3 regions of the Paenibacillus sp. G2S3 genome follow, and region 3 is predicted to be linked to each of the others. Evidence: riboswitches for the same ligand, from Rfam matches in the RefSeq annotation. Region 3 holds a riboswitch; each other region holds the start of a gene.

Region 1 (4,271 bases), 2.4 Mb from region 3:
TAATCTCACCACGTTGTCCCGTAACGACCTTACCGTTCATGAGGATCGTTCCCGCATCTGGCTTCACAAGACCGCCGATCATATGGAATAAGGTGCTTTTTCCACAGCCGGAAGGACCAACAATTGAAACGAACTCTTGCTGCTCTACCTTAAGAGAAACGTTGTTCAGCACGTTCGTCTCACGGCGACGATGGGTGAAGGACTTGGAGATGCCGCTTACTTCAAGAGCAGGTGGTGCAGCAGTATGAGCTTCAGGAGAGCTTATGATTTCAGTTGTTCTTTGTTGCATTTGCGTCGCTTGAGACATACAGGCATCTTCCTTTCTATGAGCTACGGCGCGGTTTCCAGCGGACTAACCATTTTTCCAACAATGCGATAATAGCAAAAAGCACGAGACTTAAAAGTACAATAATAACAATAGCAACAAACATCCGATCCGTTCGATAAGCGGATTTCTGGAGGAGCATATAATAGCCAATCCCTTTATCCGCGCCAATCCATTCTGCGACCACGGCTCCCATAACTGCGTAGGTGGCGGATATCTTTACACCTGAGAATAGTGCCGGGATAGAAGACGGAAGCTCCAGCTTGGTGAAGATTTGCCACTTGCTTGCGCCCGCCATTTTCATATAATTCATCATGACCTGATCACTTTGAGACAAGCCGCCCATTGCAGCGACAGCTACCGGGAAGAAGCATACCAGCGTAATCAGCACGATTTTGGGCAAAAGACCGAAGCCGAACCAGATGATAAGCAGCGGTCCGAGTGCGATAGAAGGAACATTTTGACTCAGAATAATGAGTGGATAAAAAGCCCGTTTGGCCCAAGGCAAAAGATGCAAAAGTAGAGCAACAATCAAGCCTACACCTGTACCAATCGGAAAACCAATTAAAGTGAGTCGCAGCGTAGCCATCGTATGAACCCAAAGACCAGAAGCGTTACTGGTAGATTCGCGAGCAATGTCAGCAGGACTCGGAAGAATCCATGATTCGATATGGAATAGAGATACAGATAGCTGCCATACAGTTAAAAAGAAGACGACCGCCACAAGGGGCGGCCATATTAGCTTCCAGGTCGATCTCACGGCCGATATTTCTCCGTCAATTTATCCATGCTGATTCCGGTAGGATTATGAGCGATTTTGATCTGCGAAATCACGCTTGGACTACCTGCTTCGATTAGCGCCTCCTGCATTTGACGCACAACCTCCAGCAGCTCGCTAAGCTCACCTTCCATAGTGGTTTCCAGCGGATTCACTTGGTGTTTAACGCCGGACTTCTGAATAACTTCAATCGCTTTATCTACGTAGGGGATGGAGTCCTCATTGTTTGGAGTCTTAGGAATTACTTGAATGCTTAATAATGTGTTAGCCACAATAATCAATCCTCTCATTTTATAAGGTAGTTAAAAAGTCAACTTTGATAACGAAGTAATTCAGGAAGCAGACTCGGCGTCGAATCTTGAACGAACTTGGGAAGTCCGGTCTACTCCGCCGGTAAAAAATCATTCGTGAATGCACTAGCTGCATCCAGCGGTTTATCCAGCAGCTTCAGATCATACATCCAGTCGCCGTAATTCTGCCAGACCTCGGTTTTTTGCTCGCCCCAGCGGGGTGCATCGTCCTTGTATTTCGGGCTGAGCCATTTTTGGCTAGCTAGGACAAGCTCGGTATCTAGATCAGGCACAGCTTTAGATAATGTAGCGGCTGCCTCTTCCGGATGATCAATAGCATACTGATACCCTTTTGATGTAGCTTTCAGGAAAGCCTTCACCAAATCTGGATTCTCTGTGATCTGCTTCTCGCTCGTTGTTAGCACAGGCGTGTAATAATCAAGCTGAGGCGCATAATCCTTTAAGTACAGCATATCCAGAGGTTCACCACGCAGTTCAGCCTCAATACCGGTCCATGCGTAGAAGATCCAAGCGAAATCAATGTCGCGTTTTACGGCTGTAAAATAATCTGCTTCCCCAATACTGATTAGCTTCACCTTTTTCACATCGCCACCAACAGGGTCCATGATCGCCTTCATGGCTGCTTCTTCAGCAGGAGAGCCCCAACCGCCGTAGGTTTTACCCTCAAAATCTTTTGGTGATTTAATATTGCGGTCTACTGGAGCGGCGAATCCCGAAGTATTATGCTGAATAATGGCTGCAATCGAGACAAGGGGAACGCCTTGTAGACGGGCTAGAGTCAATCCTTCCTGAGCGCTGATCCCAAAAGCAGCTTCGCCAGAAGTAACCATGGTATCGGAACCCGCGGCGCCAGGTTGAACGATTTCTACATCCAGACCTTCTTCCGCGTAATAACCAAGATCCTTGGCTACGTATAGACCGGTGTGGTTCGTATTCGGTGTCCAATCCAGTGCAACCTTAACTTTGGTAAGCTCTTTCGGAGCATTTGATCCGGTCGCTGCATTCGATTCCGCAGCATTTCCTTTGTTTCCGGCTGTATTCCCATTGTTGCTGCCGCATCCAGCAATCGCAAGAATGAGCATACAGATGAGGCTCAGCATGAGTGCTTTTTTGAGTTGCATGTTTTCTTCTCTCCTTTAAGGTTGCCAGATCCCGTCATCCAACATGAATCATAAAGTGTAGTATGTACATTTCTTCTACATCTTTTGTGATCTACACAAAAAAAGCGCCCCGAGTGATCGGGACGCTGGCTTGGCGCTAGGTTAGTAAAGGTCACAGGGACCAAAACCAATTGGCGATTCCTACGCTGGCATTATCCAGATCAGGTATAAGGGTCAGTATCTTGTGGGATACAATCTCAGCCGGCCAATTCCAGCACCCCTGGTTCTATGAAGTTAACGGGTATTTCCACGTGCAATATAAGCAAGTATAAGTGTTGTACCTATACTTTATATCTTATATTTCTCGCATACGGTGTATTATAGACGGCTGTTCTCGGAATGTCTAGTAGCACGCTCCTAAATTTTTCAAATCTATGGCTGCCATTTCGTCAGTCTAGATCTTTATATTTCTTTCGGTGACGCCGCTTAAGCTCACTAACCAGAGCACCTAACGTAAGGACAACGCTGACCATTATCCCGCTCATAATCACGAAGAGAGCAAGAAACTCAAAGGGCGAATAGCTGATCATTTTACTCCATTGAATCTTTCCATCCAGATCGTCAATGACCTGATTCATGCCATAAATCCCACTTACCACCGTAAATACAGTGAGGATCATCAGCAGATTATCCCGGCGCTTGGACTGGAATTTATCTTGATACTGAAACAGGTCAGTCAAGGTTTCTTTCACTTCCTCGAACAGAGCGTCGTTTCCGTATACTTTACGCAGCTGAAGAAAAATCTCCCGTCCTTGCGACTGTGAAATCAGCTCCAAGAAATAGAACTTTGCCGAGAATTTATTAATCGAGTAGATTAAATTATCGATCTCATCATAATCGTGGTTTATGCGTAGTCGGGAATGCATATTTGCCAGCTTTAGCAGAACAATTTTGTGGAAAATATTGAGTAGAAATCCGTAATAATATTGCCCGTACATCTGGTTGGCCAGGTTAACGGCAATCTTCGGTTCAGCTCGTGTCATGCAGCAAAAGGTCTGCTCATTCATCATATAATACGTGTCTGGACCCCATCGATTATAGGAATGCTCATGACAATAGTTCGCAATATACGCTGGATCGCTGGCACTGGCATAGGGCTTCCCGTTCAGATCAATTCCATCAAGCTGAGAGGCGCGATAGCGTAGATTTACACTAATCTCATCAGAATCTTCTTCATTCTGAAAGCCGTAAAAGGCCTGCACCTGCATTCTTTCATCTACGAAAAAGGGGAGCGTCTCGAAATAAGCCCCATTGATATCCGAATGATCTAGAAAAGGCTCCAGTCCATCCACCAGATTTCGGAAGACAAAATCCTCCACCATCTCAAAGGTCTCTTCCCCGCAATGGATATAAGTATAGTCATCCTGTACGAAGGTGTTCTCAAGTGCTCGGAAGCGGTCCGCGAATTCGAGTGCAATACTAAAGGGAATCGAATCCCCCTCAAGCTGGACACGTATCGTCACAAATCCAAGCTGAAAAGGACATATGAATATATCCGTCGAGAGAACTTTAAAAAATATGGACTGCTGCGGAATCTCCAGAATACAGTCCAGATTATTTACTCTGGAAAAGCGGCGGAAAGAGTCAGCATCCTTCTGTCGTGGAAAAAGGATGTGTGCAGCAAACGGTAAATAGGTGCGCTCCATTCGTTCATGGGAAACACAGTAGCCTTCTCCATAATAGGCATTTTCCAGTTC
Region 2 (4,271 bases), 2.6 Mb from region 3:
ACCTCTTCGAGCGTGGAGCGGAAGGCTTTGACCAGGTGATGGGGAAGCTGGCTGACGAATCCGACGGTATCTGTTAATAAAAAGGTTTTGTGATCCGGTAGCTCAATGCTCCGAACGGATGTCTCCAGCGTAGCAAATAACATATCCTTGGCGAACACCTGCTTATTAGAGCCGGGATGATACATCTCCACCATCACATTCATTAAGCTGGACTTGCCGGTGTTCGTATAGCCGACGAGGCAGACAACAGGAACCTCATTCTTATGCCGCTGCTTCCGCTGAATTTGGCGTCTGGCCACTTGCTGTTGAAGCTCAACCTGTAGCGCTGAAATCCGTTCTTCAATTCTTCTGCGATCCAGCTCCAGCTTGGTTTCACCAGCGCCTCTGTTCTTCAGACCAGAACCACCGCCCTGTCTGCCGAGGGATTCTCGAAGACCTGTCAAGCGGGGCAGCATATACTGCAGCTTGGCTACTTCTACTTGCAGCTGTGCTTCTTTGGTCTTTGCTCTTTCCGCGAAAATATTCAGAATCAGAATCGTCCGGTCGATGACTTGACGGTCCAAAGAGGATTCCAAATTGCGAATCTGTGAAGGGGATAGCTCATCGTTAAAAATAACAATAGGAGCATCATGCGCTTCTAGAAGCGCCGATAATTCTTGAATTTTGCCTGTTCCGATATAGTGGGAAGGGTTGATTCGACTCGCTTTTTGAGTAAGCTCTCCTACAACTTCTAGGTCACAGGCCGCAGCCAGATTAGTGAGTTCTTCCATCGAATAAGCGAAGTTTGTTTCGTTTTGTAGCTGGACACCGACTATAATAGCTTTTTCTCGTAGTTGTTCCATATATTTATTAATCCTCCAGTAGTAAATAGTAAACGCAAAAAACACAGGCCATCTGCCTGTGCTTACGGTTCGTTAGAGGACGTCAGAACAAATGTATAAGGAGAAGTCTCCGTTACAACATTTGGGTCTTCCATAGATATATCGAAGCAAACAACGGCTCGGTCATAGGGGAATGATAAATTAATCCCTTACGAGTAGTAGTTGGTTTAAATTATAAGAAAGTATAAGTTTCACGATATACTTTATCCTTATAATTCTCACATAAACGCTACCGTCCTTATAAGGACGCCGAAGGCGTTTTAGTTTGTTGGCTTCTATGGAGTTAAATGGGTAGACCAATCCTGAGTCCTCTGCACATGGGCAGAGCTTTAGCGCTATTCAATTAGCCGCGCAAAGTTCTAACTCGGATAAAGTCTATCACACGTAACCCTCCGTTCATAAAAAGTTAAGTCGAGTTTACCACATCCTTTATTTGGTGGCAAATCGGGGGTGGGGGTTACATCCAAGAATTCTAAAAATTGATTTCATAACATATAGATATAATTTGATATGAATAGGAGGTGTGAAGACATTGCCTGTCCTCTCTACAAACACCATCATTAATTTACCTGTCGACGGTACTCGTCCAATAAATCAAGTTGTGATCAAAGTAGTTAACAATGGATCAGCTGGCGCGGCTTGTTATTTAACGGGTTTAGCCAATAGTGCAAGTCCTCAGACAGTCTTTATTGAAGAATTATTTGAGCTGCAATATCGGGAAACGTTAAGCAAGACCTACCCTATTGTAGAGGATTTATTCCAATTTAATTTTGTGTATTCACAGGAGCAATTAAAGATTCAGGTTTTTCTTGTGGATGTGAACGGTGTATGGACGGCCGTTAATCTGGAAGTGTTTCAAGTAAGCCGTATAACCTCGGAAATACGTGATAACGTATCGGTTACATCGTCCGACTTCGCAGCGATCAGCTTTATGAGGAGTCCTACCTTTACTATTCCACAAGGTCTTGCGGCTGAAATTAGACCGGCTGCTTTAGATATCCTATCCAAAAGACCTGTGCGTTATATGGTCGTTGCAGGTGGAACTCTGGATGGGACATTCGAGAATTTCCCTACACCAACTACGGATATTCCTGTCACGGACACAGCACTGCTAGTCAATTACACTTGCACTACGGTCACGGGTGGAAAGGTAATTATGCAAGGTACAGGATCAGGGATCTCTGGTGCGTATGCAAATTTGGCCGTTAACTTGCTTAACGAGCGACTCTCTTACGAGCTTCAGGATGAGCCGGTTACCCTGGTAGTGAACTCACTCTCAGGTGATGATGATCTCGCAGTCACCTTTAAGATGTCCGAGCAATGGTGAGCATTGCCGCGATAGGGATACCCAGGAAACGAAAATCATATTGTAAAAAGTTTACTTATGATATAAGTTATAGGAAGTTGAATCGCAATAAACGGGTGCTTGATGAAGTCAGGCTGAGATAGCGGCCTTATGCCGCTGACCGTCGATCTGATCTGGGTAATGCCAGCGTAGAGACGTTATTGTCGAGCATCCTTTTTTTTGATGCCATGCGCAAGCCTACCCATTAATGGGTAGGCTTTTTAAAATTACTCACATCATGCGAGCAACGAATCCAAGAACCTAGAAGGGAAGTTGTTGAAGCATGGAACAAGCTAATCAAGGACAAAGGCAAGGACAACAAGACAAAGGGACGAGGTCACGGGGATTGAAGCTGACTGATATTCTGGTAACCATCGTGATCGCGGTCGTATTCGGCATTATCTATAAAATCTGGGGACCGATGTACGACGTGGTCAAACCACTGGGTACCCATGCGGAACAAACGATATACGGCATGTGGTTCATTGCCGGGACGTTCGCGTTTCTCATCATCCGCAAGCCGGGAGTGGCGCTTCTGGCTGAGATTGCGGCGGCTTCCGTAAGTGCGCTATTGGGCAGCGAATGGGGGATTTCGACCTTGTATTACGGCGCGTTGCAGGGATTGGGCGCGGAGTTAGTCTTCGCGATTTTCCTCTATCGCAACGCGAACGTCTGGGTCACGTCGTTGGCAGCGCTCGCGGCGGCGGCGGGCTCGTTGGTGCTGGATTTCGGCTACGGTTACATTGAATCGTTGTCCGCTTGGAACTATACGCTGCTGATCGGATTGAGGGGACTCGGAAGTATCGTCATCGCCGGTATCTTCGCCTTCGGACTGTCCAAAGCGCTTGAGCTCACAGGCGTAACCAATGTGTTGAGACCGGCGTCCAAGGCGGACTACGACGCTTTGACACGACTATGACGGAGCCCGGAGTCCCCATAGCTGCGGGAGTTAAGAACTTAAAGCTTAAGTTTGCCGGAGAGGACTCCTTGTTGTTCAAGGGCGTTTCTCTTTCCTTCCACCAGGGGGAGAAGACGCTGCTGCTCGGCCCGAGCGGATGCGGAAAGTCGACGCTGCTGCAGGTGTTGAGCGGTTTGATTCCCGGTTCGATCGAAGTTCCGATGATCGCCGAAGAGACGTTTGTTCCCGAGAGATGGGGATACGTATTCCAAGATCCGGATACGCAGTTCTGTATGCCGTATGTGGACGAGGAGATGGCTTTCGTTCTCGAGAACATGCGCGTCCCCCGCGAAGAGATGGCAGGTCTGATCCGCCTTTATCTCGCTCAAGTCGGCTTGGATATTCCCGATATCCATATCGCAATCCAATCGTTATCGCAAGGGATGAAACAGCGATTAGCCATAGCATCCGTTCTGGCTATGGAGCCGGAAGTGATTTTCCTGGACGAACCGACGGCGCTGTTGGATAGTGAGGGTACGGAGCTGGTATGGTCTGCGATCAGAAGCCTGTCCGAAGGCATTACCTTGATCGTAATTGAGCATAAGATCGAAGGCGTTATCGATTTTTTCGATCGGATCGTCGTGTTATCCCGTGAAGGAGTAGTTATTGCTGACGGATCGCCGACGGAAATCTTTTCAGCTAAAAGGAGAGAGCTACAAGAATACGGAATTTGGTATCCGGGCGTCTGGGAGGACTATATCGAGAATAAATCCCGGAGGTCAGACTGCATTACTCGTTATTCAAACGCAAACGATCGGGAAGATATCTATCTGGAAATGGACAGGTTTCGCGGCAAACGAGGGAACAGGGCGGTCATCGAAGTAGGGAGGGCAATCGTCACCCCTGGTCAATGGATCGGGATCATCGGTCATAACGGAGCGGGCAAGAGCTCCTTGCTGCTCTCGATCATGCGACTGATCAAGACCGAAGGGATATGCAAGATAGCGGGCCGGGAAGCGGAGCATGTTGCGCAAGCGGTCGAGCATATCGCATTCGTTTTTCAAAACCCCGAATTTCAATTTGTTACACATTCGGTACGGGAAGAGATCGAGTATTCGTTGATGCTGGATGGCGTTAATTGCGAAAT
Region 3 (4,271 bases):
CGGGATGACCTTCTTTTTCCAGGATTAATTGTTCGTGGTTAATGAATCCACCCATAATGGCATCCACTTGCTTGGTCGCAATCGCCGGAATAAGGTCAAAGCCTACGTCTATTAATTTGCTGGTATTTGGGTCACCCCCATCGTTTTGGATCATCGTACGAATCATGGCTTCGTAAAGAGGGATGGAAGAGTACCCAATCTGTTTACCTGTGAGGTCTTTGGGACTATGGATATCCCCGGCCTGAGGTACCATTAAATGATTAAGCGGATGTCTCACAATCGCTGCAATTGAACGTACTGGAATGTTCTCACTGCGTGCCATGAGCACCTGAGGTTGATAACTAAGCGCTAAATCGACTTGATTCACTGCCACAAGTTTCAGTGCATCATTGCTGTCGGCGGGCATTTGGATCTCTACGTCCAGACCTTCATCTTTGAAATAGCCATTTTGCTCAGCAGCATATAAAAAAGAATGAACGGCATTGGGATACCAGTCGAGCATAATCGTCAGCTTGTGGGTTTGCTTATTTTCGTTATTAGAAGAATCAGCAGAAGGATTACTTATGTTGGATGCTTTTCCGCAGCTGCTTAAGATTAAGACAGAACAGATGAGAAACATGGGAAAAACCCATTTTATTTGGGATTTTAAATGATTCATCGGTTAGAGCCTCTTTTCTTGAAAAAAATTACTTCGAGTAGAGCTATCATCAGAAACAGTACTACACCGAGTGCGGATAAAAGAAATACTGCGGCGAACATTTCAGCACTTTGCATATTCCCAGCCATTCTTCGACTAAAGTAACCGAGTCCCTTGCTGCCGCCGAGCCATTCGCCGATGGTTGCTCCAATCACGCAGTACACAATGGATAGCTTTAGTCCTGAGAAAAAAGAGGGCAGCGCCAGCGGAATTTGGGTTTTAACAAGCAGTTGCCAGCGGTTTGCGCCGAATGTTAACAATAAGTCCTTGTATGCCTGACCACTTGTACGAAGACCATCATATGTACTCACTACGACTGGGAAAAAAGCAGTTAGAAACACAACAGCGACTTTACTCCACAGCGTATATCCGAACCACATAATAAAAATGGGGGATAGTGCGATTAACGGAATCGTCTGACTGATAATAAGGAAGGGATAGATAGCCTTTTCAAGTGGTCGAAATAAGAACATCCCTGTGCCCAGCAGCGCACCACAGATTACCGAAAATATAAAACCAACCAATATTTCCTGCAATGTCGCTAATAAATGCAGACCAAATAATAATTGTCTGTGCTCGATCAATGCGATACCTATTGAAGAAGGTGCAGGGAGGATAAAGGCTGGAATCAAGTGAAGACGAACAGCTGACTCCCAGATCACGAGAATAAACAACACCAATAGAATGAAGGGGCCATAACGGTCTAGATGTTTTTTAAAAGGTATGGGTTGCATACATTCTCCGCTCCAACTCTTCACGCAAGGCTATAAACCGGAGTTCATAGTTCATCTTGTAATGTCTTGGCCTTGGTAAATCAACAATAATCTCCTGTAATTCGCTATGCACGCCTCCAGACAATAAATAAATTCGATCGCTTAGCAATAGCGCCTCCTCCAGATCATGGGTGATGAGCATCACCGTTTGACTCAGTTCATCCCAAAGCTCTAAAAGCCAACGGTGCATCTCTCGTTTGGTCATAGCGTCGAGCGCTCCAAATGGCTCATCTAGCAGTATAAGACGGCCGCCGGCGCCAGCCACTAGTGTTCGCAGAAATGCGACCCGCTGCTTCATGCCACCCGATAGCTCATGAGGATATGCCTTCTCTACATCGGCTAAACCGAAGCGTGATAGCATTTCACGAATATGAGAGATGGTCTGTTGTTTATTGGACCTTGGCTTGATTTCCCAAGGCAAAAGACAGTTGTCGAGCACTGTTCTCCACGGCAGCAGCAAATCCTGCTGCGGCATGTAAGCGATCTGACCTAAGCGATTTGATGCTGATGGGCTGGAAGGAATCATTATTTTCCCGTGAGTCGGTTCGAGCAAGCCTGCTATGGTTTTGAAAAGCGTACTTTTTCCGCATCCGCTAGCCCCAATGACAGAGACAAACTCTCCTTGACTGATATCCATGCTTAAGTTTGTAAATACAGGGGGCTGTTTTGATTCTGGAAAAGAGTAGGCTAAGCCTTGAATGGATAGGATTGTCGTGATGATTTAACCTCCTAAAAGTTTTGAATAGCATAGGCTACCTGAGAAGCTTCGTACAAAACTAGCATCGGAAGCATACGCTAAAAGTTTGTAAACAAATAAAGACCCATTCATTTCCGGTGGGAAATAAATGGGTCAAAAAGTTCATTCTGCATAGGAACACTAAAAAATGCATGGGATGAAAATTCTGCTCCACTTCCCTCCGCTGGTATGATCCAGATCAGGTTCCAAGGGTCCGGAGCTTGAAGCTCCGTCTCAGTCGGCCGACTCCCCTAGTGAAATAACAGGTCCATATTTAATTTGTTTATAAATATACCATATCTTTCTGAGATGTAAAGAGAGGATCTTGTGAAGGATTATTCTAAGAATGGGTAATATAAGGGTAGAGATTTACCTAATATTACAATTCCGATGTATATAATCGGAAAAAATCATTGACGGTAAACAGAAGCCAGTGTAGTATACAATTTACCGGAATAATTCCGGGTAAAGAGAGGGGAATTAGTAATGAGAAAATTAAGTTTAACTATTCTGCTGGCATTAACCGTGGTGTTAGTAGCGGCATGCGGCAATAATTCGAATACCGATACTTCTAAGAACTCTTCAGCTGGAACTAATGGTGGTGCAGCATCTACAGCGCAAAATAGTCTGGAAGCTGTTAAAGCTAGCGGCAAATTGCGGATAGGAACAGAAGGGACCTACGCACCCTTTACTTATCATGACGCTTCGGGTAAACTGACCGGTTTTGACGTAGAAATTGCTGAGGAAGTAGCGAAGCGTCTCGGTGTTGAGCCTGAATTTTTTGAGACACAGTGGGATGGTATTTTTGCCGGGATGGATGCCAAGCGGTTTGATGTTATTTTTAACGAAGTATCCATTAATGAAGATCGTAAAGTGAAATATGATTTCTCTGAACCATATATCGTATCTAAAGCGGTATTGATTGTGAGTGAAGACAATAATGATATCAAGACCTTTGCAGATCTTAAGGGTAAAAAAGCCGGACAATCTCTAACCAGTAACCTGTCCGATATCGCCCGTAAGAACGGCGCTGAAATTGTAGCTACAGACGGCTTTAATCAAGCGATGGACCTACTGACCTCGGGTCGTATTGATGCGACTGTAAATGATGGCTTGTCTTATCTGGATCTGAAAAAACAGAAGCCTGATGTGAAAATTAAAGTGGTGGATGAGATTCCTGAAGGTTCGCAAAGCGCTGCTGTGTTCTTGAAAGGTAACGATGAGTTGGTAAAAGCAGTTAGTGATGCAATTGTTGAAATGAAGAGCGATGGCACGTACTTAAAGATTTCTGAGAAATACTTTGGTGCTGACGTTTCAAAATAATACAAGGTTTCAGAAGCTAACTAGCTTGGAGCCAAAAAAGGATGTCTGAAAATGGATGACCGTAAAATACAAATTTTCTTAGATTCACTGCTACCCCTGCTAAAAGCCGGGGTGGCTTTTACCATTCCTTTGGCATTGATATCATTTGCTCTGGGATTGATATTAGCGATATTGACTGCATTAGCTCGGCTCTCCCCGTGGGTGCTACCGAAGCTAATCGCCCGCTTTTATGTATGGGTCATTCGCGGAACCCCATTGTTAGTACAGCTATTTATTATATTCTATGGTTTACCCGCAGTTGGAATTGTGCTCGACCCATTCATAGCCGCGACCATTGGATTTACTCTTAGTGTAGGAGCATATTCATCAGAAATCGTACGTGCTGCTATCCTGTCGATACATAAAGGCCAATGGGAAGCGGCCTTCTCCGTTGGGATGACTCGTGCGCAAGCGTTGCGCCGTGTTATACTGCCACAAGCTGCCCGTGTTTCTGTACCGCCGTTATCGAATTCCTTTATTAGCTTGGTGAAAGACACTTCACTTGCAGCGACCATTACCTATACGGAGATGTTCAGAACAGCACAGCAGGTTGCTTCCACCTCCTACGAGCCACTGCTGATCTATTGCGAAGCAGGATTGTTCTATTTACTATTCTGCTCTGTTTTATCAGCACTGCAAAATTACTTGGAGAAACGACTGAGTCGTTACTCTGCGAGCTAAGGGAGAGACTGTTATGATTGAA

The links. Region 3 has a riboswitch for thiamine pyrophosphate ahead of QNH28_RS12405 (ABC transporter ATP-binding protein). Riboswitches for the same ligand answer to the same signal wherever they lie in the genome.
Region 1: another riboswitch for thiamine pyrophosphate. It lies ahead of QNH28_RS02075 (ABC transporter substrate-binding protein); the one in region 3 lies ahead of QNH28_RS12405 (ABC transporter ATP-binding protein).
Region 2: another riboswitch for thiamine pyrophosphate. It lies ahead of QNH28_RS01315 (ECF transporter S component); the one in region 3 lies ahead of QNH28_RS12405 (ABC transporter ATP-binding protein).

The regions. Positions count from the first base shown of each region.
Region 1 is NZ_CP126095.1:457,982-462,252, forward strand. It holds gene QNH28_RS02060 (ABC transporter ATP-binding protein) at 1-289, opposite strand, end outside; gene QNH28_RS02065 (ABC transporter permease) at 324-1,085, opposite strand; gene QNH28_RS02070 (thiamine-binding protein) at 1,082-1,375, opposite strand; gene QNH28_RS02075 (ABC transporter substrate-binding protein) at 1,486-2,535, opposite strand; TPP riboswitch at 2,696-2,806, opposite strand; gene QNH28_RS02080 (hypothetical protein) at 2,964-4,271, opposite strand, start outside.
Region 2 is NZ_CP126095.1:278,686-282,956, forward strand. It holds gene hflX (GTPase HflX) at 1-842, opposite strand, end outside; gene QNH28_RS01310 (hypothetical protein) at 1,405-2,208, shown strand; TPP riboswitch at 2,290-2,401, shown strand; gene QNH28_RS01315 (ECF transporter S component) at 2,510-3,145, shown strand; gene QNH28_RS01320 (ABC transporter ATP-binding protein) at 3,142-4,271, shown strand, end outside.
Region 3 is NZ_CP126095.1:2,865,036-2,869,306, forward strand. It holds gene QNH28_RS12395 (ABC transporter substrate-binding protein) at 1-658, opposite strand, end outside; gene QNH28_RS12400 (ABC transporter permease) at 655-1,431, opposite strand; gene QNH28_RS12405 (ABC transporter ATP-binding protein) at 1,412-2,107, opposite strand; TPP riboswitch at 2,366-2,469, opposite strand; gene QNH28_RS12410 (amino acid ABC transporter substrate-binding protein) at 2,693-3,529, shown strand; gene QNH28_RS12415 (amino acid ABC transporter permease) at 3,581-4,249, shown strand; gene QNH28_RS12420 (amino acid ABC transporter ATP-binding protein) at 4,263-4,271, shown strand, end outside.